DNA from 2 places in the Tissierella sp. MB52-C2 genome. Region 1 is predicted to be linked to the other one. Evidence: predicted binding sites of a transcription regulator. Region 1 holds the regulator's gene; the other holds the start of a gene.
What was found. The regulator HrcA, encoded in region 1, represses chaperone genes, less so after heat shock. The targets are predictions, from matches to a motif close to ATTAGCACTCNATANTATNGAGTGCTAAT.
Positions count from the first base shown of each region.

Region 2: a site for HrcA is predicted at 14,718-14,746, ahead of groES (co-chaperone GroES). Genes of this name have one in related genera too.

Region 1 covers NZ_CP133261.1:2,228,013-2,244,017, forward strand. The annotation lists gene dnaJ (molecular chaperone DnaJ) at 1-743, opposite strand, end outside; gene dnaK (molecular chaperone DnaK) at 829-2,640, opposite strand; gene grpE (nucleotide exchange factor GrpE) at 2,664-3,188, opposite strand; gene hrcA (heat-inducible transcriptional repressor HrcA) at 3,213-4,265, opposite strand; gene hemW (radical SAM family heme chaperone HemW) at 4,396-5,532, opposite strand; gene lepA (translation elongation factor 4) at 5,581-7,392, opposite strand; gene lepB (signal peptidase I) at 7,784-8,332, opposite strand; gene spoIIP (stage II sporulation protein P) at 8,394-9,458, opposite strand; gene gpr (GPR endopeptidase) at 9,531-10,505, opposite strand; gene rpsT (30S ribosomal protein S20) at 10,638-10,901, shown strand; gene holA (DNA polymerase III subunit delta) at 10,938-11,969, opposite strand; gene RBU61_RS11210 (DNA internalization-related competence protein ComEC/Rec2) at 11,959-14,391, opposite strand; gene RBU61_RS11215 (DHHA1 domain-containing protein) at 14,600-15,796, shown strand; gene RBU61_RS11220 (ATP-binding protein) at 15,822-16,005, opposite strand, start outside.
Region 2 covers NZ_CP133261.1:2,796,764-2,812,768, forward strand. The annotation lists gene RBU61_RS14365 (sigma-70 family RNA polymerase sigma factor) at 1-176, opposite strand, end outside; gene RBU61_RS14370 (sodium:alanine symporter family protein) at 260-1,651, opposite strand; gene RBU61_RS14375 (hypothetical protein) at 1,915-2,289, opposite strand; gene RBU61_RS14380 (SPFH domain-containing protein) at 2,647-4,083, opposite strand; gene hydA (dihydropyrimidinase) at 4,390-5,790, opposite strand; gene RBU61_RS14390 (DUF1097 domain-containing protein) at 5,840-6,313, opposite strand; gene RBU61_RS14395 (M20 family metallo-hydrolase) at 6,343-7,593, opposite strand; gene RBU61_RS14400 (sigma 54-interacting transcriptional regulator) at 7,877-9,268, opposite strand; gene RBU61_RS14405 (methyl-accepting chemotaxis protein) at 9,428-11,464, opposite strand; gene RBU61_RS14410 (divergent polysaccharide deacetylase family protein) at 11,603-12,418, opposite strand; gene groL (chaperonin GroEL) at 12,702-14,339, opposite strand; gene groES (co-chaperone GroES) at 14,394-14,675, opposite strand; gene RBU61_RS14425 (DUF554 domain-containing protein) at 14,881-15,570, opposite strand; gene RBU61_RS14430 (ABC transporter permease) at 15,751-16,005, opposite strand, start outside.

The DNA of each region.
Region 1 (16,005 bases):
AAATCTCCGCTAGGTCCACCTTTATCTCCAGATTCGCCTTCTCCCCTCATGGATATAATAGACTCATTATCTACACCTGCTGGAATTTTAATCTTAATCTTTTTACTTTTTATTTCTTTTCCAGAACCATTACAGCTGTTACATTTTTCTTTAATGATTTCTCCTGTTCCATTACATCTATCACAAGTTGAAGTTCTTACAAATTGTCCAAGGGGAGTTTGTTGAGCATATCTAACTTCTCCTCTACCATTACAGGTCTTACAAGTCTCTTTTGCTGTACCTGGTTTTGCTCCTGTTCCACTACAAGTACTGCAATTTTCTGTTCTTCTAATTTGTATTTCCTTTTCTGTTCCAAATATTGCTTCTTTAAACTCTAGATTTAAGTCATATCTTAAATCATTACCTTTAGTTGGTCCATTTCGCCTAGACCCTCTACTAAATCCACCACCAAACATATCAAATATATCTTCAAAAATATCACCAAATCCACCAAAGCCTTCACCATATCCTCCTGCTTGAGGATCTACTCCTGCGTGTCCGAATCTATCATATCTAGATCTTTTCTCTGGATCACTTAATATCTCGTAAGCTTGATTTGCTTCTTTAAATTTTGCTTCTGCTTCTTCATTGTCTGGATTTAAATCTGGATGATACTTTTTCGCTAAGGTTCTATAGGCTCTCTTGATTTCATCTTCTGATGCATCTTTCCCTATACCTAAGATTTCATAGTAATCCCTCATCATTTCACCAACCTTTAAATTTCCTCATACAATTATATCAAATATATGAGCTAAATCAAATGATTTAGCTCATATATTTATCTATTTTTTATTCTTCATCTACTACTTCGTAATCTGCATCTACTACATCATCATTTGAGTCTTGATTACCTTCTGGATTAGCTCCAGTGTTTTCATACATCTTTTGGGATATAGAATAGAATACTTCAGTTAATTCTTCAGTTTTTTGTTTGATTTCATCGTAGTTGTCTCCTTCTAGTGCTTTCTTAAGCTCTTCTAATTTGGATTCAACTTTTTCTTTTTCATCTGCCCCGATTTTTCCTTCTACTTCCTTTAAAGTTTTTTCAGTTTGATAAACTAAATTATCTCCATTATTTCTTATTTCAATAGTTTCTTTTCTATTTTTGTCTTCTTCTGCAAATTGTTCTGCCTCTCTTACTTTCTTTTCTATTTCATCATCTGAAAGCTTAGTTGAAGCAGTTATAGTTATTCTTTGCTCTTTTCCTGTACCTAAGTCTTTTGCACTTACATTTACAATACCGTTAGCATCTATATCAAAAGTTACTTCTATTTGTGGAACTCCTCTTTGTGCTGGTGGTAATCCAGTTAATTGGAATCTTCCTAAAGTAGTATTGTCACTTGCCATTTGACGTTCACCTTGTAAAACGTGAATATCTACTGATGTTTGATTATCTGCTGCTGTAGTAAACGTTTGGCTCTTTTTAGTTGGTATAGTTGTATTTCTCTCAATTAATCTAGTAGTTACTCCACCTAATGTTTCAATACCTAAGGAAAGAGGGGTAACGTCTAATAAAAGTATATCCTTAACTTCTCCAGCAAGAACTCCACCTTGTATTGCTGCACCTAAAGCAACACATTCATCTGGGTTAATATCCTTTTGAGGTTCTCTGCCGATTAACTTTTTAACTGCATCTTGAACAGCTGGAATTCTAGTTGACCCACCAACTAAAAGTACTTTTTCTATATCAGAAGCTTGTAAACCTGAATCTTTTAATGCTTCCTTAACAGGCTCTAATGTTTTATCAACTAGGTTAGAAGTTAATTCATTGAATTTTGCCCTTGTAATGTCCATATTTAAGTGTAATGGACCTGATTGAGTAGCAGTAATAAATGGAAGATTTATATTTGTTGACATAGTTGAAGATAATTCTTTTTTAGCTTTTTCTGCAGCTTCTTTTAATCTTTGTAGACTCATTTTATCTTGTTTTAAATCTATTCCATTTTCTTTCTTGAATTGATCTGCTATATAGTTTACTATGGTTTCGTCAAAGTCATCTCCACCTAGATTATTATTTCCACGAGTAGCTAATACTTCAAATACTCCATCTCCAAGTTCTAGTATAGATACGTCAAAAGTACCTCCGCCTAAGTCGAATACCATAATCTTATGTTGTCCTTGCTCTTTATCCATTCCATAAGCAAGAGCTGCTGCTGTTGGCTCATTTATAATTCTTTTTACTTCTAATCCTGCTATCTTTCCAGCATCTTTTGTAGCCTGTCTTTGGCTATCTGTAAAGTATGCTGGTACTGTAATTACTGCTTCAGTTACAGTTTCACCTAAGTAACTTTCCACGTCTGCTTTGATTTTTTGTAAAATCATAGCTGATATTTCTTCTGGTGAATAATCTTTACTATCTATATTTACTTTAAAATCTGAACCCATTTTTCTTTTTATTGAAGCTATTGTTCTATCAGGATTTGTTATGGCTTGTCTTTTTGCAGTTTCACCAACAAGTCTTTCTCCATCCTTTGTAAATGCTACTATAGATGGTGTTGTTCTATTTCCCTCTATATTAGCTATTATAGTAGGCTCTCCACCTTCCATTACAGCTACGCATGAATTTGTAGTACCTAAGTCAATTCCAATTATTTTTCCCATATAAAATTCCTCCTAAACAAATGTTATTTTGCAACTTTAACCATGGACGGTCTAATGACTTTATCCTTTAACATATACCCACTTTGCAATACTTCAGATATTTTTCCTTCATCATACTCTGTATTTTCTTCCATAAATACTGCATGATGAAAGTTAGGATCAAAATCTTCTCCTAAGCATTTCATTTCTTCTACACCATTGTCCTTAAAGGTTTTCATCAGTTGTTGATATATCATTTCTATACCTTTATAAAAACCATTTTCTTTATCTTCTTCTGATTCCATTGCCCTCTGGAAATTATCTATTATAGGCAATAAGCTACTTACAAATGACTCTAGAGCATAGGCTATTGTGCTTTCTTTATCCTTTTCAGCTCTTTTTCTAAAATTAACAAAATCAGCTTGAAGTCTTAATAATTTATTATTTAATTCTTCTATTTCTTTTTCCTTTGATTGTAAAGTTTCATCTAATTCTTCATTAGACTCATTAGAAATAGCTTCTTCTGTTAAATCATCTTCCTCTTTAGTTTTTTCATTTTCTTTTTTCATTCCATCACCTCTTAAATATTATAGTTACCTTGAGATATGTTTGCCCATAACCATATCTATAATTTCTGTAATATTTACAGAAAATAACTGCAATATATTTATTAAATTCAAATAATCCATCCTTGTAGGGCCTATAATTCCTATTTTCCCTAGGGTTTTATCTCCTAGTTTATAAGTTGTTGTAATTAAACTACAATCCTTTATAGAATCATAAATATTTTCATTTCCAATTATTATTTCTATATCCTGGGATACAGGGTTATTTAACAAAAGATCTAAAACTAAATCCTTATCTTCTATAAAGGATATAAATGATTTAGCTTTTTCTAAATCCTTATATTCTGGAAAATTTAATATCTTAGTTATGCCATCTGAATATAAATCTACATTGTCTATATCCTCCATAGATTGGTTTATAATAGGTATAATTTTATCTATAGTGGCCTTATATTCATATATTTCCCTCATTATGCCATCAGATAATTCTTCACCAATTTCATCTATGGATAACCCCTTTAATCTATGGTTTAGATAATTAGATATGGTATTAACTTGTTCTTCTGGTATTGCTTTGTTTAATCTAAAAATAGAATTTTTAACTGCCCCAGTATCACTTATTAAAACCATCAACAATTGCATCTCATCAATTGGTATTAGCTGAATATGTTTTATTTTAGCTCCATTCAGACTAGGAGATATGGCAAGAGCTGTATAGCTAGTTATGGCTGATAATACCTTAGCAGAATTTTGCAATAGTTGTTCTATTTCCCTTGATTCACTAATTAATATTTTTTTTATCTGGTTTTTCTTTCCTAAATCTATATTGTACTTTTTATTTTTTAAGATTTCATCTACATATAATCTATAAGCTTTATCAGATGGAACTCTTCCTGATGAAGAATAAGGTTTATTTAAATATCCTAATTCTTCTAAGTCAGACATTTCATTTCTTATGGTGGCAGAACTTACTCCTAAATCATATTGTTTAGTTATTGTCCTTGATCCTATAGGTTCTGCACTCAATATATAAGAGTTGATAATGGCATAAAGAATTCTAAGCTTTCTATTATCTAGCATACTTTATCACCTCAGTATTTTAAATACTAGATCGTTTATTAGCACTCTATCTTATTGAGTGCTAATGCTTACGATTTAAAGTTACCACTACTAATAAATTTTGTCAATAGTTTTTGATAAAAATATTTAATTATTTTAAAAAATCTATTTCTACTAAGTTAGATAAATCTAAGCCTTTCTTTGTTAATTTAATATAATCTTTTTCATTTACTATTAAATTATTATCTACATGCTTACTTATTATATCCCCATATAGATTTTCTATTTTCCTTTTAAATCTTCTTTCAAATTCTAATTTATCAATTCCTTTTATCTTTCTTAATCCCAATATACAAAATTCCTCTATTTCTGTTTCCTGATCTATTATTTCTTCTCCGTATATTGGGAGAACTTTCTCGTTTAGTTTTTTTATGTAATTATTTATATTAGATGTATTAAAAAATCTTTTACTTTCCATATAAGAATGACTATTTAATCCTAATCCTAGATACGAATTTACATCCCAATACACTAGATTATGTTTGCATTCATAACCTGGCAAACAATAATTGGAAATTTCATAATGATTATATCCATGATTTATAAGATATTCAGTAATCTTATGATACATTTCCCTTTCTGTATCTTCATCAGGCAGCGTTAATTTTCCTTCATTATATAAATCATAAAGTTTTGTATTTTCTTCTAATATAAGTCCATAATATGATATATGTTTCACTCCAACTTGAACTACCTTATATAAAGAATCTATTACATTTTCAATAGTTTGGTTTGGAAGACCAAATATTAAATCTACATTAATATTTTCTATACCTACTTCTTCTAATAATTTATAACTTTTATAAAAATCTTCTGCCTTATGAATTCTCCCTATGGACTTTAATAAATTATTATCTAAAGTTTGTACTCCCATGCTGACTCTATTTATTCCACTTTCTTTATAAAGTCTTACTTTTTCTTTACTTAATGTTCCTGGATTTACTTCTATGGTGGTTTCCATTAGACCAGTAGTATTAAAATTTTTATATATAAACTTGAGTATTTCATAAATATATTTTCCGTCTATAGATGATGGAGTTCCGCCTCCTATAAATATGGTTTTTATAGTATAATTTTTTAGTTTTTCTCTATATAGTTCTAGCTCAATTAGGACACTATTTATATAATCATGGATTTTATCATTTTCATAAGCAAAGGATGTAAAATCACAGTAATAACATTTACTTATACAGAAGGGTATATGAATATATAAGGATATTTCTTTCATTTTTTCCTCCTAAAATTAATTTAGGAACGGCTAAAACCGTTCCATAGATTATTTTTCATCATATTTTAGAACAGTTAAAAATGCTTCCTGTGGAACTTCAACTGAACCAATTTGTCTCATACGTTTCTTACCTTCTTTTTGCTTCTCAAGTAGTTTCTTCTTCCTTGATATATCTCCACCATAACATTTAGCAAGTACGTCTTTTCTAAGGGCTCTTATGGTTTCTCTAGCTATTATTTTAGATCCTATTGTTGCTTGAATAGGTACTGCAAACTGATGTCTTGGTATAACATCTACTAATCGTTCTGCTATATTTCTTCCTCTTTCATATGCCTTTTCTTCGTGAACTATTAAAGAAAATGCATCCACTAATTCTCCATTAATAAGAATATCCATTTTTACAAGCTCAGATTGTTGGTATCCCTTCAGATCATAATCTAGAGACGCATATCCTCTAGTCTTTGATTTAAGAGCATCAAAGAAATCATAGATTACCTCATTTAAAGGTAGTTCATAATGAAGTACAACTCTTTTTTCCTCTAGATATTCCATGTTTAAAAAAGTTCCTCTTTTATTTTGACAAAGTTCCATTATTGCACCTACATAATCTGTAGGAGTCATTATATTAGCAGTTACTATAGGCTCTTCCATATATTCTATTTCTGTTAATGGTGGAAGATTAGATGGATTTTGTATTTCTAACACTTCTCCTGTTGTTTTAGTTATTTTATATATAACAGAAGGAGCTGTAGTTATTATATTTAAGTCAAACTCTCTTTCTAATCTTTCTTGAATTATCTCCATGTGTAAAAGTCCTAAAAATCCACATCTAAATCCAAATCCTAATGCAACTGATGTTTCAGACTCAAAATCTAAAGATGCATCATTTACCTGTAGCTTTTCAAGAGCTTCTCTAACTGTGTTAAAGTCTTCTCCTTCTGCAGGGTAGATTCCGCAATATACCATAGGTATAACCTTTTTATATCCTGGTAATGGTTCTTCAGTTGGATTTTCTGCATCAGTTATAGTATCACCAACTCTAGCATCCTTTACATTTTTTATACTTGCTGTTACGAAACCTACATCTCCAGGTTCTAATTTATCTAAAGTTATATGTCTCGATGTATTTACACCTACTTCTACTACTTCGTAGGATTTTCCTGTTGACATCATCTTTATTTCCATGCCAGGCTTCATAGTACCTTCATATACCCTTATATAACAAATAACACCTTTATAGCTATCGTAATAGGAGTCAAATATTAATGCTTTCAATGGTGCGTTGGGATCTCCCTTTGGTGAAGGTACATATTTTACTATATTTTCTAATACATCTTCAATATTTAATCCTTCTTTAGCCGATATAAGTGGTGCCTCTTCACAATCTATTCCTATAATATCTTCCACTTCTTTTTTTACTTCATCTGGCCTTGCACTTGGCAAGTCTATTTTATTTACAACTGGTAGTATCTCTAGGTCCTGATCTAAGGCTAAATACACATTTGCTAAGGTTTGGGCTTCTATTCCCTGAGTAGCATCAATTACTAGTATGGCCCCTTCACAAGCTGCTAAAGACCTTGAGACTTCATAGGTAAAGTCCACATGGCCAGGGGTATCTATTAAGTTTAATATATATTCTTCTCCATCTTTAGCATTATAAACTAATCTTACAGCTTTTAACTTTATGGTTATACCTCTTTCCCTTTCTAGATCCATATTGTCTAGAACTTGGTTTTGCATTTCCCTTGAAGTCAGCATTCCCGTTTTTTCTATTAATCTATCTGCCAAAGTAGATTTTCCATGGTCTATATGGGCAATAATCGAAAAGTTTCTTATATTTTGTTGTTTCTTTTTTTTCATATTTTTCCTCCTTATGAAGTTCAAGATAACTCTAAACAATTATAGCAAATATTCCCTAGTATGTAAAACTAAAAGACCAGAAACTGGTCTTTTAGTAAATTTAATAAATACTTAAAATCGATTATATAGGATTTCCCAAAAAAATCTAAAGTTTTTGTTTCCATAGAAAACCTTAAGATATTAGGATTTTCTAAACAATTAAGCTCGATAATATTTTGGTTTACTATTCTTATTCCTAATATTAAAAGTATAAGTAAAATAAATATATAAAACTTTTTTACTTTTTGCATACGCCTTTCTTTTTTATACCTTTTATTTCTTTCTAATCTGGTTTCCATATTATCACCCAGATTATAGTATCCATTTTTTGTATATATTATACTACAGTACCTTATTTTATTTTTCCAAATCTAGTATCGATAGGAAAATATCTAAATCCTGTAATTCCTTTTATACTTTTAGTAGATATGCATCCAAAGTAACGACTATCCTTAGATGCTCCCTCATCTCTATTGTCCCCCAATACAAATACTGATCCCTCTGGAACTTCCCAAATATTCTTATCATCATATACGTGGGTATATGCATCACTGCTTATATAGCTTTCTTCCAACATATCCCCATTTACATATACCTCACCATCTTTTATCTCCACTACATCTCCTGCTACCCCTATTACTCTTTTAATATAATCCTTATCTGGTGCATCTGGAGCTTTTAACACGATTACATCGCCTCTTGATGGGCCATGAAAATATAAAGAAACTTTATTAGCAAACAGTCTGTCCTTTTCATGTAATGTAGGGTACATAGAATTACCTAATACATAAGTAGTGTTAAAAATAAATGTCTTAATTAATATAGCAATAACAACAGCAGTCGCAATACTTTTTATCCATTCTATAGTTTCGTTCTTCACTTTTTTATTATTTTCTTCCATTTGTATACCTCCTGATTTCCAATAAAATATATTATATCAGATTTTGAAAATTTAGGAAAGTCTATTCTTCCACTATGCTATTTAAAACTACAGATAGAATATCTCCTATTAATTTAGCACCTTCATTAGCTTCTTCTAGAGTATTAATATTATATCCTACCTCTATTAAGGCAGAGTAATCTGATAGATATTGGTTATATTTACCATATTTCTTTATTATTATACCTTTACATAAACCTGGATATAAATTATCAGATACAGCCTTAACATATTTAGCAAAACTAAGAACTTGTTCTTTATTTTGAGAATCTGGTCCTACAACTAAGGAAAAAGTAGCCACAGATTTTCCATCTATTTCAATTTTAGACTTCTGTCTTATGCTTTCTATATTGGCAACTTTATCTACATCTATGCCATCTCTGTGTACATCTAATAATATTTTCAAATTATCAGATTCCGCTTTTTTACTTTCAATAGTCTTTAAACTTCTAGAATAAGATTGATTATACGATGGAAGATCATGGGATGTTTCTACATGATCTACTTTATGGCCATTAGCTTCTAAAACAGTAGATATTATACTCCCTATTCCCACTATATTATTCTTTTTATCTGTACTACGGTAATTACCAGCTTTAGCTATACTATAACTTTCAGTAGCATGGGTATGGTACATTAAAATATATGGTTTTTCCTTATTAACTTTAACTTTATTTAACATCAAAGGAGCTGGAATGTTTTCTACCATATGTGATCCTGAAGAATCCTTAACTACTATTAATGATTCATATTCATCTAAATTTTCTATAATAGTATCTGCTTCAGTATTATGTTCTTCATTTATATTTTCTATTTCTTCAAATTCAGAAGGCGTATTACCCGTGGCCAAGGAATCTCCATCTTTATTTAATATCTTTGCTATGGGAAATAAGGAGTCTATAGCTTTTTTTATTGGATCAAAGGATATATCGGATATATTCGCTATATTAGGTATCTTTAATTGCCCTTGATTTACATTATCAGGTTTCTTAGATGAATATATATTAATGATTATAGCACCAATATTTAGAGCTATTAAACATGTCAATGCCAAGATAATATAATCTAACTTATTTGTTTTTCTCATATCAACACTCCCTAATATACTTTCAATACAAGCATTATATTCTTAAAGGGAGTCAAATATTCTAAATCTTATTTATCTAATATATCTGTTTACATCCTTTAAGTCTATACCTGGGTGTAATGCCATGTTTAATCCATTGGCAACTATTATAGATAAATCATCGATTACAGAATCAATATCTGTAGGAGTTACTATAACATTTTTCATATAAGGATTTAGTACTTCTTGAATTAAAGAATATTTTTCGTCAGATGATATTTTAGACAATAAGTCATAAAACTCTGAACCTACTTGAGCTTCTTTCTTTAAAGACTCTATTATTAAGTCTAAAGTATCATTTACAATAGTAGCTGCATCTACTACTGTTGGTATTCCTATGGCAATAACTGGTACCCCTAAAGTCTTTTCATTCAGCTCCATTCTATTATTTCCAACTCCTGCTCCTGGATTTATACCTGTGTCAGAAAGTTGTATTGTAGTAGAAACCCTATCCATCTTTCTTGATGCCAGTGCATCTATGGCTACTATTACATCTGGTCTTACTTTTTCCACTACTCCTTTTATTATCTCTCCTGTTTCTATTCCTGTTATACCCATTACTCCAGGAGACAAAGCCGCTACATTAGCCACAGTTTCATCTATTTCCTTATTATAATTAACAAAAAATTGTCTAGTAACTAAAACTCTTTCTACTACTTTTGGTCCCAAGGCATCAGGAGTAATATTCCAATTCCCTAATCCCACAATTAATATTTTAGTATCTTCTTTAGTTTTTGCTATTTTTTTTATTTCCTTTGCTAGTGCCTGTGAAATCTCATCCTTTAAATCTTCATCTGTTTTGTTTAGCTTTGGAACATCTATTGTTATATAAGTCCCTATGGGTTTTTTTATATTTAAACTACCCTCTTTGTTTAAAACCTTTATTCTTGTCACTGTATAGGAATTATTTTCTTCCTTCTCTATGTCAATTCCTTCAGAATGACTTTTATCTCCTTGTTTATACAACTCCCTATTTTCCACTGCTAAATCAGTTCTAATCTGAAACAATTTTATTCTCCTCCTAATAACATTATTTTTTATCTTATTTTATATTTTTGTCCATTATAATGTTAAATATCCTTGCAATTTATAGTTCTTCGTGATAAAATATTTTTTGTTAGATATGAGGAGGTGAAACTATTGGCAAATATTAAATCTGCTAAAAAAAGAATTCTTATTACGGAAAAAAGAACAGCTATGAATAAAGCTAGAAAATCTGAAATTAAAACATATATTAAAAAATTTGATACAGCTATTGATAATGGTAATTTTGATGAAGCAAAAACATTGCTTAAGGCTATTGATAAAAAATTAAAGAAAGCTGTTCATAAGAACGTAGTTCATTTGAATAGTGCATCTAGAAAAGTTAGTCGCTTAACGAAGAAATTAAATAGTGCAATGTAGATAAAACTTCGGGAAGCCGAAGTTTTTTTCATTGCACTATATTCCATAGGATAAATTAACAATAAGCATTTCAAGGGCTAGCTTTTCATCGTGAGAACTAGTCTTTTGTTTTATATCTAATTCTAATATATAGTTTAGAGCTCTATTTAACTGTACTTCAGTAAAATTATTAGATTCTTTTCCTATTTTTTTTAGCTCAAAAGGTTTAATCCCTAGTTTGTCTCCAATTTCCCCATCGGTATATCCTTTTTCTTTATATAGTTTATATCCTAAAGTTAATCTCAATTGTCTAATAATCATAGATAAGATTTTTTGAACTGGTTCACCTGCTATATACATTTCATTGAAAATCTTTAAGGCTTCTTCACTATCTCTTTTATTTATACTTCCTAATAAATTGAATATATTTGTATCTAAAGTTTTAGTTAGTACCAAATCTATATCTTCTTTACTCACTTCATTATTAGATGTATAATCTACTACTTTTGTTAACTCATTTTCTAAATCATAAAGAGTCTTTATGCTATTATAATCACTATAGCTTGATTGTCCTATAAAATAGCTTATATTTGAAGCAGATATTTTTTTGTTATTCTTTTTAAATTTATTCTCTACCCATGTATTTAATTCTCTGCCCTTTAAACTATTAAATTCAACTACACCGCCTAATTTGTTAATCGTCTTATATAATTTAGTAGTTTTCTTAAAGTTGTTAGACCTGTCCATTATGATTAGACAAAGATAAGAATCCAAGTTTTCAACATATGAGCTTAGTGTCTTATCTAATTCGTTTAAATTACTTTCCATGATTTCGCTAATATCTTTTATAACTACTAATTTCTTTTCTGACATGAATGGAAGAGTCTCGCAGGCATTTAATATATCATCAAAACTCTTTTCTTTTCCATCTATAATTATATAATTCAAAGCTTCAAAGGACTTATCAATATATTTATCTTTTAAAGCTTCCACAGCATCCTTCATAAGGTATTCTTCATTTCCACTAAGGAAATATACAGGAAGAATATTATCTTTCTTTATACAGCTCATAAATTCATTATAATTCATTGGTTTTTAACTCTCCTTCTAAATATAAATAAAACTTTATTACAATGTAAGATAGTAAATAATATATTATATAAAAAATAATATAGAAAAGATTTTTATTTATAAAATGCATCAAATCTAGTTTTTCTTTTATAAAAGGTTCTACTTTTATATCCCCTTTATTTAAGACTACCTTAATCCTTCCCATAGTATCAGTTCTATATATTTCAGTACCATAATTCATATATCTATCTAATACTTCTTCTCTTGGATGATTATAGAAATTGTTCCTTCCTACAGAAATAATAGCTGTAGCAGGCCGTATCATATCTAAAAGTTCCTTTGTTGAAGAAGTATTACTTCCATGATGGGGAACTTTTATTATATCTATATTTTCTTTTATTTTAGAAGCTAGTTCTAATTCTACTTCCTTTTCCATATCACCAGTGAAAAGTATATTTTTATTATAATTAGAAAGTATAAACACTAAGGATTTATTATTTTCAGTAAATCCGCTTCTAATTATATTTTCGTTGGGGCTTAAGACCTTTATATATGTATTTTCGTCTAAGTAAATCAAATCATTTTCTTTAAGAATTTTTATTGGCACATCTTTATTCTTAATCTCATTATATATCTTATTTGTACCATCTTCATGGGATACAAGGATATTTTTTATTTCAATATTCTCCATTAGTAAAGGTAAAGATTTAGAATGATCTTCATCAAAATGCGTTATGAAAACTCCCTTAATCTTATTTACTCCCATTTTTTCCAGGTATGGTAAGGTAATATTTTTCCCTATATCAAAGGAATCCATTATATTACCACCTGTATCTACTAAATAATTATCTCTATTAGTTTGAATAAGGATCCCGTCCCCTTGTCCAACATCTATAAAATGAATATGAATAGATTTATCATTTAATAATATTAAAAAATTAAATAATAAAAAACTTATAGAATAATATAAAATAACCTTTTTTAACTTTAAATCTATTTTATCTACTTTAATTGTATCAAATAATATAAATGTAAAGACATAATATAAAATAAATTCAGCTATACTTGGTGAGTAATACTTCATTCTTCCAAAGGGCAGCCTGTAAATTATATCTACTAATTTAAATTGTATAGATAAAATTGTATCCAGTACCTTTCCTAAAGCTGAAATAAAAATTCTTGAAAGATAAGATAACCCTATTATAATTCCTCCTACAATCAAGGAGAAAGATAATATAGGTGCAATAATTAAATTAGCTAATATGCTTATAATAGATATTTTATTGAAATAGTAAACTTGTACTGGTAGTAGTCCCATTTGAACAGCTAATAATCCTGATAATGTGTCAGTTAATTTATTTTTATATAAATAAAATATATCTTTAATTTTAGGTGTAAAATAAATTATAGAAAAACTCGCTATAAAAGAAAGTTGAAATCCAAGGTTAAATATCCACATTGGGTTTATAATAAGCAAAATAAACATGGCAAAAAATAAGCTATTAATAGTATCATAAGGTTCAGCCATTATTTGCCCAATAAGTATTATACTAAACATTATATTTGCCCTAAGTAAAGATGGAGGAAAACCTATAAGGTATCCGTAGAACCAAATAATCATTAAAGTTATACCTATATTCGCTCTTCTTTTTATACCTAAGCGAGACAAGATATAGAGTAAAAAACCAGCTATTATTCCTATATGTAATCCTGATACTGCTAATATATGAGCAAGTCCTAGATCTCTATATTTAGATATATTTTCTTCATCTAAATAAGAATATTCACCAAGAACTATACTCTTCATTAGAGAGCTATTTTCTTCATTTAAATTATAATCAAATATATATTCTATTCTTTTTCTAAACTTAGATTTTAGCCTATACTTTAATGATATATTTTTTCTTTCTATTTCCAATATGGAATAATCATTAATATTTACTGTAGTATAGATTTTATTTGATAGCAAGTTTCTTTTATAGTTGAAAAGTATAGGATTAGTATTTTCTAAAGGTATATTTATTTTTCCATTAAATATTATTTCATCACCTAAATAAACTTGATTATCGCCTCTTATTTTCAGCATTATTTTCTCTTTTATATTAGAATCTTCAAATTTATTAATTTTAATTATATATTTCCCTTCCCCTTCTTCTTTCCAAACCACCTCATCTACTACTCCCTTTAATAAAAAACTTTCTCCTGCCCTTGTCACCAAAAGACTATTATTTAAATTATAAATAGATAAAATCATTCCAAATAAAAATAATATAAATAAGAGGATTAAGGTATTAGATTTATCTTTAAAAAGGTTTAAGATATACAAACATAGAGTAAAGGAAATCAATATAAAAACTGTAATAAGTTTTATCTCAAAGTAATATGAGAAAACTATTCCCAATATAAATGGAATTGTTATAAAAACAAAAGGCCTTTTCATAAAAACCTCCAGCTTATTTTTTTCTATTCATCCTATTTAAACTCCAAATTATAAGTATTATTCCTAGGAGAACTAACATACTACCATCTGGCATAATATCACTCCAATTCTTTTATATGATTATAACATAATAAACTAATATTTTATTATGATTTTAAAACTTTTATGTTATTATAATATATATAATGCTGAAAGGAATGATTATTAAGTGACTTATAAACTTTATTTAGATAATCCTTATTTAAGAGAAATAGACGCCAGAATAGTTGACAAAACTTATAAAGACGGTAAATATTATATAAAGCTTAACAGAACTATTTTTTATCCTCACCTATCTGGCGGTCAGCCAGGAGATAAAGGGACTATAAATGGTATCAATGTAATTGAGGTATATGAGGATAATTTAGATATAATCCATGTAACTAAGGACAATATTCATAGTGATAAGGTAATGCTTGCCATAGATTGGGAAAATAGACTAGATAATATGCAGCAACATACAGGCCAACACCTTCTATCTGCTGCCTTTTATAAATTATATAATGGAGAAACTATAGGATTTCACATAGGACAAGATTATGTATATATAGATGTTACTTTACCTGAGTTAACAGACTATGAGGCAGAAAAAATTGAAATTTATACAAACAGGGTAATAGCATCAAATTTTGAAATTAAATCCTACTACATAGAAAAAAATGATATAGAAAAGATTCCAGTAAGAAAGCAGCCTACTGTAAACTCTAATATTCGTATTGTTGAGATTGATAATATCGACTTTTCTCCTTGTGCAGGTACTCATCTAAGAAGTACTGGAGAAATAGGAATTATTAAAATAAGGAAATGGGAAAAATATAAAGGAAATATAAGAATTGAATTTATATGTGGCAATAGAGCCTTATATGATTATAGATGGAAAAATAAAATGATAAATGATATTGGAATACTTTTATCTTCTAAAGACTTAGATGTATTGGAAAAGATAAAAATATTGTATACTCAGAAAGAAGAGTTAGAAAAGAGTAATAAATCATTACGTGAAGAACTTTATATCTATAAAGGTGAAGATCTATTAAGACATTCTATTACAATAAATAATACTTCTTTTATTTCTAAAGTATTTGATAATATGGATCTCAAGGAAATTAACTTTATATCTAATTACTTGAATAATTCCAATACAATCGTTCAGCTTTATGGCTCTACCTATGAAGATAAGGGGCAGTTTCTAATAAGTGTCTCTAAGGACTTAGATATAAATCTTAAAAATATACTAAAAGAAGTATCTGAGGAGTTTGATATAAAAGGTGGAGGAAGTCCTCAAACAGTTCAAGGTGGCTGTTCTATTGAAAGCTTGGAGAAATTACTTAATAGCTTCTTTCTTAAAATCAAAGCATTGTTATAATAATAAGGATGGCAAAATGCCATCCTTATTTTATATAAGTCAATATTTCATTATATATCTCTTCTTTGATTTTATTTACACAGCTAAAATCCACTGATGGCCTGTAAGATTTTTCTAGTATAAAATGATTTTCCTTAGCACCATTTAGGTCTATAACTCCTTTTTCTACTAGTAGATTAAACATATTCATATCTTCTTTATTTATATTA
Region 2 (16,005 bases), 570 kb from region 1:
AGGGAGAGGTAAATCTGTAAAAATACTTCTTGGGCCACATTTTCTACTTCATTATAGTCTTTAATAAAATTAAGAATAATTGCAAATATATAATTTTTATATAAATTTATTATTTCAGCAAAGGAACTTTCGTCTCCCTTTGCCGCCTTTTCAATCAGTACTGATTCCTTATTCATTTCTCCCCTCCTTCCTCTTATTAATTATAACGAAAGTAAAAATAAAAATACTGCAAAAATAATTCCTAAATATTTTATTTATATTATTTTCTTTTTATAATGATATATTTAGAAAAATTTTCATTTCTTAATCTTTTACGATCTGGATCATTAAAAAAATCCTTTGTTAACTTTCTAACTACGCCACTTAAAGCAATAAGAGCGATTAGGTTAGGAATAGCCATCATTCCATTTAATAAATCCGCTAACTGCCATACAAGCTCAAGTTCAGATACACATCCAACAAATACTACTCCAGTAAATGATATTCTAAAAGGAATAATCCCCTTTCTACCAAATAAAAATTCAACACATTTCTCAGCATAATAATACCAAGCAATTATTGTAGCAAATGCAAATAAAACAAGACCTATTGATACAATATAACTTCCACCTTTAAATGCATTTTCAAAAGCTAATGATGAAATAGTATTGCCATCTAGGCCTGAATCAGTCCACAATCCAGATGTTAATATTACTAGAGCAGTAACAGTACACATTATCAATGTATCGAAAAATACTTCAAAAGCTCCCCATAATCCTTGTCTAGCTGGATGATCTGTATATGCTGCTGCATGAGCAATTGGAGCACTACCTAATCCTGCCTCATTTGTGAAAATTCCACGTGATACGCCTATTCTAGTGGCATACATTGAAGTTGCTCCTGCAAATCCACCTACTGCTGCAGTTCCTGTAAATGCATCCCTAATAATAGACATAAAAGCAGCCGGAATATTAGATGCATTAACTATCAGTGCTATAGCAGCACCTAACATATATAATACAGCCATTAGTGGAACCAATATTTCTGCCACACTAGCAATTCTACCAATTCCTCCAATTATAACAAGCCCTACTAATATTGCTAAAACAATGCCAGTTATCCATGTAGGAATACTAAATAAAGATTCAAGACCACCAGCCAATGAATTAGCCTGCACCATATTTCCTATACCATAAGACGCAAGAAATCCAAATATACAGAATAAACAGGCAAGAGTTTTACTCCCCATACCTTTAGTCATATAATACATAGGCCCTCCTACTATCTCATTCTTATTATTCCTACCTCTATAAGCAACCGCTAATGTAACTTCAGCATACTTTGTAACCATACCAATAAGAGCAGATATCCACATCCAGAATATAGCACCTGGTCCACCTAGCTGAATCGCTACAGCAACACCAACAATATTTCCTGTACCCACGGTTGCAGCAAGTGCTGTAGATACAGCTTGAAATGGAGTTATAGTACCTTTTTCTTGATAATCATACCTTTTAAAAATTGTTCTTAATGTATGCTTCATTACTGTACCAAATCTTGTAAAAATTACTCCATTAGTTATAAAAGTTAAATAAACTCCTGTACCAATCATTAATATAAGCATGGGCATATCCCATACAACATTATCATTTAACCATGTGATAATTGACATAAATATTACCTCCTAGCGAAATACTGGGCTTTAATTATCCTAGTAACTTTGCGATTTTAAAATCTTAAGCTATTTTATCTCCTTAAATAATTCCTTTATTTTTTTCCTCCTTTCCTAATACTTTATTAATCTCCCCATCAAAAAATAGCTTAATTTCATAAGTTAAAATTTAGGTACAAATTAACACATGATGAAATAATGTAAATTATAAGATAAAAAAACTCTAAAAATATTTTTTATATTTTTAGAGTTTCTAATAATTATTAATATATATATGATTGCTTTAAGCTATAATCTTGTAAACTCCCCTCATATACAAGATTTAATTCTCTGCATTCTCTAAAGTCTCTCGGTGATGTTAATCCAGTCTCTTTGTTGATTAGTTTTATACCACTACTTTTAAGTAATGAGGATACGAATTGGGAACAAAAATAGTTATATTTCCTCTCAATAGGATAATTTACCATCACACCTAGCAGACCTATTAAATTATAGCCATATTTTTCTCCATCCTTTTTGAACTTATTTAGTTCTCTCATCAATTTCTTATACTGAAGATTATTTATTTCTAGAGAATATAAAGCACACATTGTATTAGGAAATCTTGCATAAGTTCCATTTATTATATCTTCTTTCACAAACCCAGCAAATATTGGATTATTTGGTCTTAATCTTCCAAAACTATATAATTCTTTTAATTCCTCATCAAAGGCTATTGATACATGGGTATATGGCTCCTTTGTATAAACATTAATGCATTTTGAAAGTAATGAACCACTGTGGGTTAGTAAAATGTAAATTATACGCTTTTTTATAAGGATACACCCCCTCTAATATATTATATATATCCTTTCTATCATATTACATCCTTTTAGGAGTTTTTACAATAGAAATATATACTATAAGTTACAATAAATATAACGAAATAAAAATAAATTTTACTGCAAAAAAGAACTATCTTTTTAAAACTTTGATAGTTCTTTTCCATCTAATCTTTAATTTTCTGCTAAGACTTCTTTCATTTCTCCATCTTCTAGTTTATTCTCTCTTTTCTTTCCTATATCTTCTTTATTTATAAAATCAGTTATTATATCTGTTATATCTAATCCTGTTAAATCCTTTACTGTCTGAAATCCATTTGTAGTCACATCTGCCACTAGCTTTGTTAGCTTAGATGCTCCTTCTTTACCACCATTGTCTATTATTGTAATCTTATCTACCTGCTCCATTGGTTTAGCCACTGCGGCCATTATTTCCGGTAATCTATTTACTACTAGTTCTACTACGGCAGCATCTCCATATTTAGCCATTGCCTCTGCCAGCCTATCCTTTGATTCAGCCTCTGCTATACCCTTGGCCTTAATGGCATCAGCCTCTGCTGTTCCTCTTGCTCTAATAGCATCTGCATCTGCCATTGCAGCAATTTTCAAAGCATCTGCCTCTGCTATGGCTCTAATCCTTATGGCCTCTGCCTGAGCTTCAGCTTGTTTTATAGATTTAATCTTTTCTGCCTCTGCATTTACTTCAGTTTCATATTTCTTTGCATCTGCTGGTTTCTTAATTTCTGCCACAAGTCTTTCTTCTACTACAAAAGCATTTTTCTTAGCCAAAGCAGCTTGTTGTTCTGCCACTAAGGATTCATTTTCTATTTCTTTTAATTTATATGCTACGTCGGCATCTGCTTTTGCTCTATCCTGTTCTGCTCTATAGCTTTCAACCTTAATTAATTTATCCCTTTGACTTTGGGCTATTTCCGTTTCAGCTAATAATTTAGCTTTTTCTCCTTCCCTTACAGCATCTGCTGTACGAATTTCAGTATCTCTTTTTCTTTCAGCTGTTGCTATATCTGCATCTGCTTTTGCAGATGCTATTTGAGGTATAGCTCTGTTTTCTAAGTAACTGCCTTGAGTAGATATTCTAAGGATAGAATATGATATTAATAATAATCCCATAGAATGCAATTCTTCCCTAATATCGTCTTCTATTCTCTGTTCAAAGGCAGCCCTATCTTCGTTTATCTGTTCCACAGTAAGAGTTGATATTATTCCTCTTAATTTACCTTCAAGAATCTGTTCTACCATACTACTAATAACTGATACAGTATTTTTTGCTCCCCCACTACAAAATTGCTCTACTGCCTTAAGTATACTTTCGGTTTCATTGTTAACTTTCACAATAGCTGTACCTATAATATTTACAAATATTCCCTGTTTTGACGGTGCTTCATTCACATCTGTTGTCATACTAATATTTTCTAAAGAAATTGTACAAGAAGCCTCTAAGAATGGTATCATAAACCCACCCTTACCAGATAATACTCTTTTCTTTAGTCCTGTAATTACCATTGCCTTATCTGCTTGCACTTTTCTCCAGAACAAAAGCAAAATAGCTAAAAATCCCAATACTCCACCTAGTACAAATATGTATGCCATATCAAAACCCCCTTTTTAAATTATATTAAAACTTATACCCATTATATACCTATATATTCTCATCTTAAATAATATATTAACAAACTTAATTAAATGAGGGTTATTAGGAATTGGGTCAATAAATGGTGTAAAGAAAAAAATAATTAAATATACAAAGCTTTATAACGAAAAAAGATTCCAAAAAATTAAGATGCATGGCTTCTTTAGAATATCGAAACCATGCATCCAGAGGTATATAATATTTTAATCAAATTAACTGTCTACTTGGCTAAGCCAGTTAATAATAGATTCTTTTTTTATATATTTTTATTTTTCTACTCCATCATAGCAAAGACCAAATGCTTTTCCTGGAACAAATTTTCCTTGTCCCTTTTCCCCTATATATTTTCCTTCATTTACTATTAGTTGACCTCTTAAGAATACTTTTTCTGGTCTTCCTATTTGCTCCATTCCTTCATAGGAGTTATAGTCAACTCCTTGTAAACTCGTTTCGTTTGATATTACTGATTTGTGGTTTGGATTATATAATACTATATCAGCATCATATCCTACTCCGATATGACCTTTTCTATCTCCAAGACCATTGATCTTAGCTGGTTTAGTTGCAAATAAGTCTACTAATTGTGATCTTGTTATTTTTCCTGTTTCAACTCCAGTAGTCCATAATACTCCTAATCTATTTTCAAGTCCTGGTGCTCCATTTGGAATATTTCTGAAGTCATCTTTACCCATATGTTTTTGTTCTGCCCAGTTGAATCCACAGTGGTCTGAACTTATTGCGTTTATCCAGCCATTTTTAACTGATTCCCAAAGATAATCCATATCATCTTGTTCTCTTAACGCTGGTGAACATACATATTTTGCTCCTTGGAAATTAGGTTTTGCAAGGTTTTCTTTATCAAGAGTTAAGTAGTGAGTACAAGTTTCACCATATATTGGTAGTCCTTCATCTTGTGCACGTTTAATAGCATCTACTGCACCTTTAGTGGATACGTGAACTACATATAAAGGAGCATCCATAAGTCTTGCAATATTAATTGCTCTTTCTGTAGCTTCTACTTCTACCATTGGTGGTCTAGATACTGCATGATAATATGGTTCAACTTGTCCCTTTTCTACACATTCTTTTTGTAAAACATCTATTAAGTCAGCATTTTCAGCATGAACCATTATAGTAACTCCTGCATCTTTTGCTTTTTGCATTGATTTTGCAATTACATCGTCATCACAGTGGAAGAACATTCCTTTATAAGCCATAAATAATTTTACTGTTGGATATCCTGCTTCAGGAAGCTTTGGAATTTCATCAAATACTCCAGTTGAGGAGTCTGTTATTACACCATGGAATGAATAGTCTACCATTGCTATACCTTCAGCATTTTCTTTTCTATAGTCATCTATGGTATCGATTAGTCCTTTTCCTTTTAATTGGTTAACGAACTCGATTACTGTAGTTGTTCCACCCACTGCTGCTGCATTAGAAGTTTCAAATCCTCTTACTTTTGATCCATTAAATTCAAATGAGAAGTGAACGTGTTGGTCAACTCCACCTGGTAACACATACATTCCTTTAGCATCTACTACTTCATCAGCTTTAGCATCTAAATCTTTTCCTATTGCTACTATTTTTCCTTCCTCTACTAAAATATCTCCTTTATACTCTTCCATTGCAGTTACTATAACACCATTTTTAATTAATAAACTCATTTAAATTTCCTCCCTTATCTTTTATATTATTAATTTTATACTTCACACTTTATACTACTTCTTTCTTTAAAATAATTGTATCAAGAAAAGCACCAAATTTTACAGATATTAGACCTATTATTAGACCTATTGATGTAACTACTATTGCATGAAATAAATTATTTCCTGATGCAAAATAGATATTAGCCCCTATAAATGTAGCAGATGCTACTTGGAAAATTGGAAAACTTTGAGCAATTGTCATAGCAAATCCAAGACCTACTACTACAATAGCAGATGTTATTCCTGAAGTTTCCAATGTGGTCTGAGTAAGGACAGTTAAATATGCTAAAACTGGCCCTAATACTAAACATGGAAAGCTCAATTTACAAGCCTTTAGGTCTCCTCCTGTAAAGAAGAAGATAGACCAACCAATAAATCCAGGCCATGCAGGTACTCCAAGCTTTTCAGCAATTAAAACCCATAAACCAGATAATAATCCTACTGATATAGAGATTCCTAAGTTTTTCTTAATTTGAAACACCTCCTTCTACTATTATCAAATATAAATTTTTAAATCATTAAATTAGATTTTCCTAGCTTAATTACTGTACCTAATAGTAAATCACAACCTAATTTTATATCTTCAAATTTAGTATCTTCCTGTGGAGAATGACTTAGACCATCTATACTTGGTACAAATATCATTCCAACATCAGTTATTTCTGTTAACATTGCTGAATCGTGAACTGCACCACTGTTCATTTTCTTATATGCATATTTCTTCTCTATGGCAACCTCTTCAATAGCACTTATAACTTTAGGCGATAGTTTTACACAATCTGACTCACCTACTAAATCTATAGAATATTTAAGACCTCGTTTTTCTGCTACTTCCTTTGTCTTATCTATTAATTCTTTAGCTACTATTTCTATTCCTTCTATTTCTACATCTCTAATATCTACATTAAATTCTACTTGCCCTGGTATAACATTTGATCCATTAGGTTGACAATGAATTTTTCCAACTGTTGCAACTGTATCCTTTAATGCATTTTCTTTCGCCACTTTTTCCATATAAGTAATTATTTCAGCAGCTCCAACCATAGGGTCTTTCCTTAGATACATTGGAGTAGAACCTGCATGATTTGAAACACCCTCTAAACTTACTTTGTAAGTCTTCATTCCAACTATTGCTTTTACTATACCTATAGGAAGGTTTTCTGAATGAAGTATACCACCTTGTTCTATATGAAGTTCCACCATAGCTTTTGATTCTTCTTTCTTCAACACTTCATTTTCTACATTATCTACATCCAGTCCAAAATCCTTCATAACTTGATATGCAGTAACTCCATCATCATTTTTCAGTTTATTTAAGTATTTTAACTTATATGTTCCAGATAAAAACTTACTTCCAACCATTGTCGTACCAAAGTTTGAACCTTCTTCTTCTGCAAAGATAATTAGTTCAATTGGATTATCCAGTTTAACATTATTTTCTTTCATTACTCTAATTACTTCTAAACCCGTTATAACTCCAGTAAGACCATCAAATTTTCCGCCATTAGCAACTGTATCTATATGAGAACCCATCATTATAGAAGGTTTATCTTCATTGTTATCTATATATTTAGCTCTAATATTTCCTACGCCGTCTATCTTAATGAATAATCCTAAGTCTTCCATTTCTTTAATTAAATATTCTCTGACCTCTTTATCTTCCTTACCATAAGAAAATCTTGTACATCCCATATTGGGAGTAGCCGTTATCTTTGTCACATTTTCTATATCGTTTTTTATTCTTTCAATACAGGACTCCAATTTTGTGCCTCCTTCTATTTTTCTTTGCCATTATGTATTGCAAACTCCGTGCCAAAATAGAAATATTAATTATATAAATTCTTTTTAAAGTCGTTTTTTCTTATCTTATACATAAAATAATATGTTAATTACACGCTTTTCAATGGTTTCAAAATAAGGAGTATTGATAAAATTAAAATAATAATAGTTTTTAATATTCTTAACATTAATAGTTTCTTATAAGATTTTCACATAAAATAAGGTTTTGATGATTTTTGTCATCAAAACCTTATGATTTATTTCATCAACAATATTTTATTTTCAATTTCTTTGCTTTTTTTACTACTGTTGATTGGTCTATTTTTAATACCTCTGCGACTTTTCTAGTTGTTTTATATTTATCAAATGCTGATATTAATATTTTACGTTCTAAATCCTCCACTGCCAATTTTAAAGGAATTATTTCATCAGTATAATTTTGCTCCTGAGGAATATCTATTATTTCTTTAACGTTTGTATCTTCAATTATATTTCCAAGGGTAGTTATTACAAGTCTTTCAACTATATTGCCAAGTTCTCTAATATTTCCTCTGTAATCATAATTTATTAGAATATTGTAAGCCCCCTGAGAGATATATTTTTCTGTATTATGTTCTTTATTATACTTATCAAGCATTTTTTTTATTAATCCTGGTATATCTTCTTTTCTTTCCCTTAAAGGAGGAATAGTTACTGGCACTACATTTAAACGATAATATAGGTCTTCTCTAAACTTCCCTTCACTAATAAGCTTCTTCAAATCCTTATTAGTTGCAGCAATTAGCCTTCCTTCAATCTTTATAGGCTTCTCTCCTCCTACTCTAAAAACTTGCTTTTCTTCTAAAGCATGAAGCAGCTTTACTTGAAGTTTCATAGACATATCTCCTATTTCGTCTAAGAATATGGTTCCTTTACCTGCAATTTCAAATAATCCTTTTTTTCCACCTTTATTGGCACCAGAAAAGGCTCCACTTTCATAACCAAATAACTCTGATTCTAAAAGATTTTCTGGTATGGCACCACAGTTAATAGGAACAAAAGGTTCATCTTTTCTAGTACTACTTTCATGAATTACTCTTGAAATATATCCTTTACCTACTCCTGTTTCTCCTAGTAACAAAACTGTAGCGTCTAAATCTGCTATATGTAAAATTAAATCCATTATCTTCCTCATTGAAGGACTTTTATAACTTACATCAGAACTGTCTATTCCCTGTCTCTTATTTAATTCTTTTTGAAACCACTGTAACTTGCTTTGCACTTCTTTAAGTTCTAATCCTAGATTTTGATTCTCCGTTATATCTCTAGAGATATTTATTATTTTAACTATATTCTTATTTTCATCTAATATGGGGATTCCTGTTACCATAAGGATTTTATTAGCACCAGTTTTTTGTATCAAAGTCACCTTTTTACCTTTTCTTATGACTTCCGCTGTAACTGAAGTATCAAATACTCCTTGTTTTTCTAGTTCAAAGGCACTGATTCCAATTAACCCCTTTTCCTGAACTCCAAAATAAGGCTCACATGATTTACTTACTCTAGTAAATACTCCATTTCCATCTGCTATGGTAATCTGGTCGTAGCTTATATCCATTAATAATTTCAATTCTTCATAGGCCTGTTTATAGAATTCTAGTAGTTCATCATTATTCATTAGTATCGCTCCTGTCTAGAATAAAAAATCTTATATATATAATATCATTAGTTTATATATTTGTACAAATCTACTATATTATACTTTAGTTTATTGTAATTACTCTCTGGTTTAGATATTATAAGGTATAAAAAAATGGATTCAAAAGAATCCATTTTTTTATACCTTAAATTGTTTTACCTGATCGTTTAATTTTTCTGCAATCATTGCAAGCTGTTCACTGGAGTTAGCGATTTCCTCCATAGCTGCTGTTTGTTCTTCTACAGATGCAGAAGCTTCTTCTGTTCCCGCCGCATTTTCTTCAGATATAGCTGATAGATTTTCCATTATATGAATGATATTTTCTTCTTTACTAGTTATTTCATGGCTGGAATGATTAACTTCATTAATAACTATCTTCATATCCTCTATGGCTTCAGCAATTCCAATGAATTTACTGTTTGTTATACTTACACTTTCAGTTTGAGATAAAACTACTTCTTCTAATTCTTCCATAGTTTTTACTGCTGTTAATGTTTTATTATTTAAATCCTCCACAATAGTGCTTATTTCTTCTGTAAATTTATTGGATTGTTCAGCTAATTTTCTTATTTCATCTGCAACTACTGCAAATCCCCTTCCTGCCTCTCCTGCTCTAGCCGCCTCAATAGCCGCATTCAATGCTAATAAATTGGTTTGACTTGCAATGCTCTTTATCATTTCACTGGCATTAGCAATTTTCTCTGCACTTTCATTTGTATTTATAATAACCTGTTGAACTTCTTTAGAAGATTTACTACTAACATCTGTTTTCTCCACAAGAATCTTAAGTATATCTAATCCTTCATCCTTCAGACTATTTACTTTTTCAGCAGAATCGTTTAGGTTTCCTATATAATATTCATTCTTCACCACTATATCTCCAAGCTCAGATATGGATAACACTCCTCTTTCAGTATCCTTAGCCTGCTCAGTTGCTCCAGTTGCTATTTCTTCAATAGCCCTGGCAATTTCATCAGCCGCTGTGGCAGATTGTTGGCTAATAGCTGTAAGTTCCTCTGATGAAGTAGCTAGATTATGAGATGTATCAAGTACATTTCTAATTATACCTCTCATTGAGTCCTGCATTATATTTATGGCATTAGATATTTCTCCTAATTCATCATTTTTATTTATTAAATCCTCTGGCATCTCCTTAGAGAAATCACCTTCTTCCATGTACTTCATTTGTTCCTTTAGTCTAGCTATGATTTTCACAGCATAGTTAGAAGCATTAAATAAGATGAATCCTAAGACTACAAAAGATATAATCATCATTATAACAACAAAAATAATATTTCTACTAATAGTCTCTTGAACCTCATCTACAGAAAATCCTACGGACACAGCACCAATATGTTCTCCATTGATTACAACTGGGTATGAAATATCTAAAACATTAACACCCTCTTCTTCATAATACCATTCTTGAGTAAAAGGAACACCATCTATTGCTGCTGATTTGCTGCCTTCATCATCAAGTATTGTACCTATTTTTTCTTTGTTATTATGAGCCATGATTTGTAAGTTTTTATCTATAAATAATCCATAATAAATCTGTTCATCCTGTGATATTTCGTCTAAAAAACTTTGGTAACTAAAAGAATCTGTTAGTTCCTGAACTTTATTCGCATTTATACCTATTTGTACAAAGGTTCCTTTTGGTCCCTTTAAATATCCATACTTTAAATAATTTTCAGACTCTGAATCTTTTCTAATCTCCTCTATTAATTCCTTATCACTACTTGTCATAAAGTTATGGACAGCATGTCCTTGATTGGCTTTCCAACCTACGTATCCATCAGTATTGGAATAGAGAGTTACTCCATCTGAACTATAATAGTTTATTTGTTCTACTTCTAAGTCTTCAGCTAGATTTTTCATAAGTTCATTGCTTAACCTATCTTCACTACCTATTACCATTTTTGCAGCAGATTTGATTTTATTGTCTAAAGAATTATTGATTATTTCCAATGACCTATAGTTGTCCTCTATATTTGCTATAAATCTTTCTGCTAGGTAGACTCCGTTATGCTCCATCTCGTTGATCAAGCTTGTTCTCAAGAAATAAGAAGAAAAAACGCCTATAGTTGTAATTACAATAAATACTACAATTAATGGAATTACAATTAATTTTGTCTTTATAGAGCCTTTTTTATTTTTTACAATTCCCTTCATAAACTCTCCTCCCAAATTATCTTTTGTGATTTTTATTCAGAACATCATATGAAAATTATAATTACGGCTATTCATACCCAGATTTATCCTTTAAAAACATTTTTCATCATAATTCTACAAATATCTACAATTATTACATTATTTACCTTCCATGGGGAAAAGCTCTTGTATTTGAGATAGATATATAAATTCAATTCCTTCTTCCTTTAACTTCTTAGACATCTTATCTATGGCATCCACAGTAATCTTACCACCTTGACCTCCTACATGGCCAATACCTACAGCATATCCTTTTTCTAATGCTATTTTTCCAAGCTGATTCATAGCATTTGAAATAGAGTAGTCATTTCTCTCATTATCTAAAAAAACATCTCTTTTAAAATATACTATTCCTAGTTCTTTACTTATATCTTCTGTAACTTTAGTTTCGTCAGTTCTACTATTTAAGAAATAAAGGTTTCTCTCTTTAACTACATTTAAAATTTCTCTCATAATTACTTTATCTTTCATAATCTTAGAACCCATATGATTATTTATTCCCTTTGCCCATTTTACTTGGTCTAAAGCATCATTAACTATTTCTTTAATCTCATCATCACATAGATTATCTCGTATTGCCCTAGGTCCCAACCATTTTGGGTCTCCCTTTTCAGGTTCCATGGGTAAATGAAGTATTATTTCCATATTAGCATCATATGCCTTTTTTGCATCAATCTCTGTATATTCTAAAAACGGCATTACCGCTGCAGTAATTGGTATATCAAGCTTAGCCAGTTCATCTATACCTTCTCCGTTGTTTCCAAAGTCGTCTATAACTAAGGCTACATACCCTGTTGGAGTAGTATTAGCTGCAAGATCTTTTTCCAAAAGAATAAATTTAAAAATAAGAAAAAATATAATAACAAGAATTAAACAAATAAGAGCTATTGTTTTTTTATTTGTAACAATAATCATATAAAATACCCCCTAAAAATATTATGAAAAAATAATTCATACATTAATATATGAATTATTCCCTAGTAATATTAAAGAAGCAAACAGCAAAATTCAATTAAATATTAATTCATAGCTGCTTATTAGTTATTGTATTACTACACTTTCGTCATAAAAAAAGAGGCCTCACATAAGTTCTCTAAACTTATGTGTAGCCTCTAATGTTTGTGTTTTGGCAACAAAATGGCAATAAATCAATTCCATCTTGTTTCAAACCTAGTAAATGTAGCAGGTCTGGGGTTTACTACATCATACCGCCCATGCCACCCATGCCACCCATTCCTCCCATGGCTGCCATTGGATCTTCTGTTTCCACATCTACTACTGCACCTTCTGTAGTAAGTACCATTGCCGCTACAGATGATGCATTTTGTAATGCTGATCTAGTTACTTTAGTTGGGTCTGCTATACCTGTTTGAATCATATCTACATATATTTCATTTAAAGCATCAAATCCAGTTCCTGGTGCTTCTGCTTTAACTTTTTCTACAATAACAGAACCTTCTAATCCTGCATTAGTTGCTATTTGTCTAACTGGTTCTTCTAATGCACGAACTATTATACTAACTCCTGTTTTTTCATCTCCATTTGTAGTTTCAAGTAATTTAGCAACAGCTGGTATTGCATCTATTAATACTGTTCCACCACCAGGAACCATACCCTCTTCAACTCCTGCACGAGTTGCAGCTAGAGCATCTTCAATTCTAAGTTTTCTTTCTTTAAGTTCAGTTTCAGTTGCAGCACCTACTTGGATTACTGCTACTCCACCTGATAATTTAGCAAGTCTTTCTTGAAGTTTTTCAGTATCAAATTCTGAATCTGTTTCTTCAAGTTGAGCCTTAATTTGTTTAACTCTATTTTTAATTTCTTCTTGATCGCCTTTTCCATTTACTATTACAGTTGTTTCTTTATCAACTTTTACCTTATCTGCTGATCCTAGCATATCAACAGTAGCTTCTTTTAGATCATATCCTAACTCTTCTGATATTACTGTTCCACCTGTTAATATAGCTATATCTTGTAACATTTCTTTTCTTCTATCTCCAAATCCTGGTGCTTTAACAGCAACACAGTTGAATGTTCCTCTTAATTTATTAACTACTAATGTAGCCATTGCTTCTCCTTCAATATCTTCAGCAATGATTATTAGTGGTTTGCTCATTTGTACTATCTCTTCAAGAATTGGAAGGATCTCTTGTATATTTGTAATCTTCTTATCTGTGATTAAGATATATGGATTATCATATTCCGCCACCATTTTTTCAGTATCAGTTACCATATAAGCAGATACATATCCTCTATCAAACTGCATACCTTCTACTACGTCTAAAGTTGTTCCCATGGATCTTGATTCTTCTACAGTGATTACTCCATCTTTACCTACTTTTTCCATAGCTTCAGCTATTAATTTACCGATTTCTTCATCCCCTGCTGAAATTGATGCAAGTTGAGCTATAGCTTCTTTAGAGTCAACAGTCTTAGAGAATCTTTTTATTTCTTCTACTGCAGTATTTACAGCAGATTTAATTCCTTTTTGAAGAATCATTGGGTTTGCACCTGCAGCTACGTTTTTAAGTCCTTCTCTAATAATTGCTTGAGCAAGTAAAGTAGCTGTTGTTGTTCCGTCTCCTGCTACATCATTAGTTTTTGTAGCTACTTCCTTAACAAGTTGAGCACCCATATTTTCATATTTATCTTCTAATTCAATTTCACGAGCTATTGTTACACCGTCATTTGTAATAAGTGGTGCACCAAATTTTTTATCTAATACAACATTTCTGCCTTTAGGTCCCAATGTAACTTTTACAGTATCAGCTAATTGATTTATTCCTCTTTCCATAGCACGACGTGCTTCTTCGCCAAATTTAATTTCTTTAGCCATTTACATACACTCCTTTTCGAATTTACTCCACAAATTTAAAGTTGATAATTTTTCCTACTCTACTATTGCTAATATATCGGATAATTTTAATATATTTAATTCTTCGCCATCTACTTTAATTTCAGTTCCTGCATATTTTGAAAATATTACTTTGTCGCCTACTTTAATTTGGTCTTTTTTCTTTTCGTCATTTGTAATATCTGCACCAATCGCAACTACTTCAGCCATTTGTGGTTGTTCTTTAGCAGCACTTGGTAAAACTATACCTGATTTTGTTTTTTCTTCTGCTTCAACCTTCTTAATTACAATTCTATCACCTAACGGTCTTAGGTTCATAATTAACTACCTCCCTATGTTAATAGTAATATTTTTCATTTTATTAGCACTCATTGTCGTCGAGTGCTAATATGTACAATATATATGTTACTTAATTAAATTGATGGAATCAAGTTCCAAATTTTACCGTTTTTGACCATTATATGTAATATTTGCAGATTAGCTATCTCAATCTCTCATTTTCTCCAAATTCCTCTATTTTTCCTTACAGAGCAACTAATTCAATTAACATATAGTAAATCAATGGTATAAATACAGCTGGAAGCATATTTCCTATCTTTATTTTCTTTATACCTAGTATATTAATTCCTATTGCTATGATTAAGATACTTCCTACTGCTGACATTTCATTTACAACTTGTGGAGTTAATAATTCATTTACTAAATTAGCTAAAAGAGTAATACTACCTTGATAAATAAATACTGGAATACTAGCAAAAGCCACTCCTATACCTAAGGTTGATGCAAATATTATGGATGAAATACCATCAATAATTGATTTTGCAAATAAAGTCTCATACTTCCCCTGTATACCTGCTTCTAGAGATCCAACTATGGCCATAGCACCTATACAAAATACTAAAGAAGCAGTTACAAATCCTTTAGAGAAATTGCTGTCTTTTTTATCAAACCTTCTCTGTAAATTATTACCTAAATTTTCAAGCATATTCTCTATTCCAATTATTTCTCCTAATAGACTTCCTAATACGATACTTCCTATGACTAGAATAATATTTTCTGACTTTATTCCTCCAGTAATTCCAATAATAATTACACAAAGCCCAATTCCATCCATTATAGTATCCTTATATTCTTCCTTTATTCCTTTTCTTAAACCTATACCCAATAAAGATCCTAATATAATTGCTAAACTATTTACTATTGTTCCTAACATAATTCATCTACCTCCTTTACTTCAGTAAATGGTGAATAACCGAGAATGGTAGTTAAAAAACACAAAATCCTCACTCAGATCTATCCACTTTTACTATATTTAAATAGAATACACTATTTTAAGAATCTTTTCTATCAAAAAAATGGAATCCTTTTAAAGAATTCCATTTTTACTCTATTTTTAATTATATTTCACTTTTCTTATATACATTGTCCTTATTATAATAAAATAAATCATCTGAAATACTAAATATCCCAATGCAACTACAAGACCATTTGTAAAAAGATTTTGTTGAAGTAAATTAGAAAGGGATTTCAATGCAAATAAAGAATGTGTAGTACTAACCACAAAGGGTAAAAAGAATATAGTCCCTATTTGCTTAGTTATTATCTTATTTATCTCCTTCTCCGTTGTTCCAATTTTTCTAAGTATATC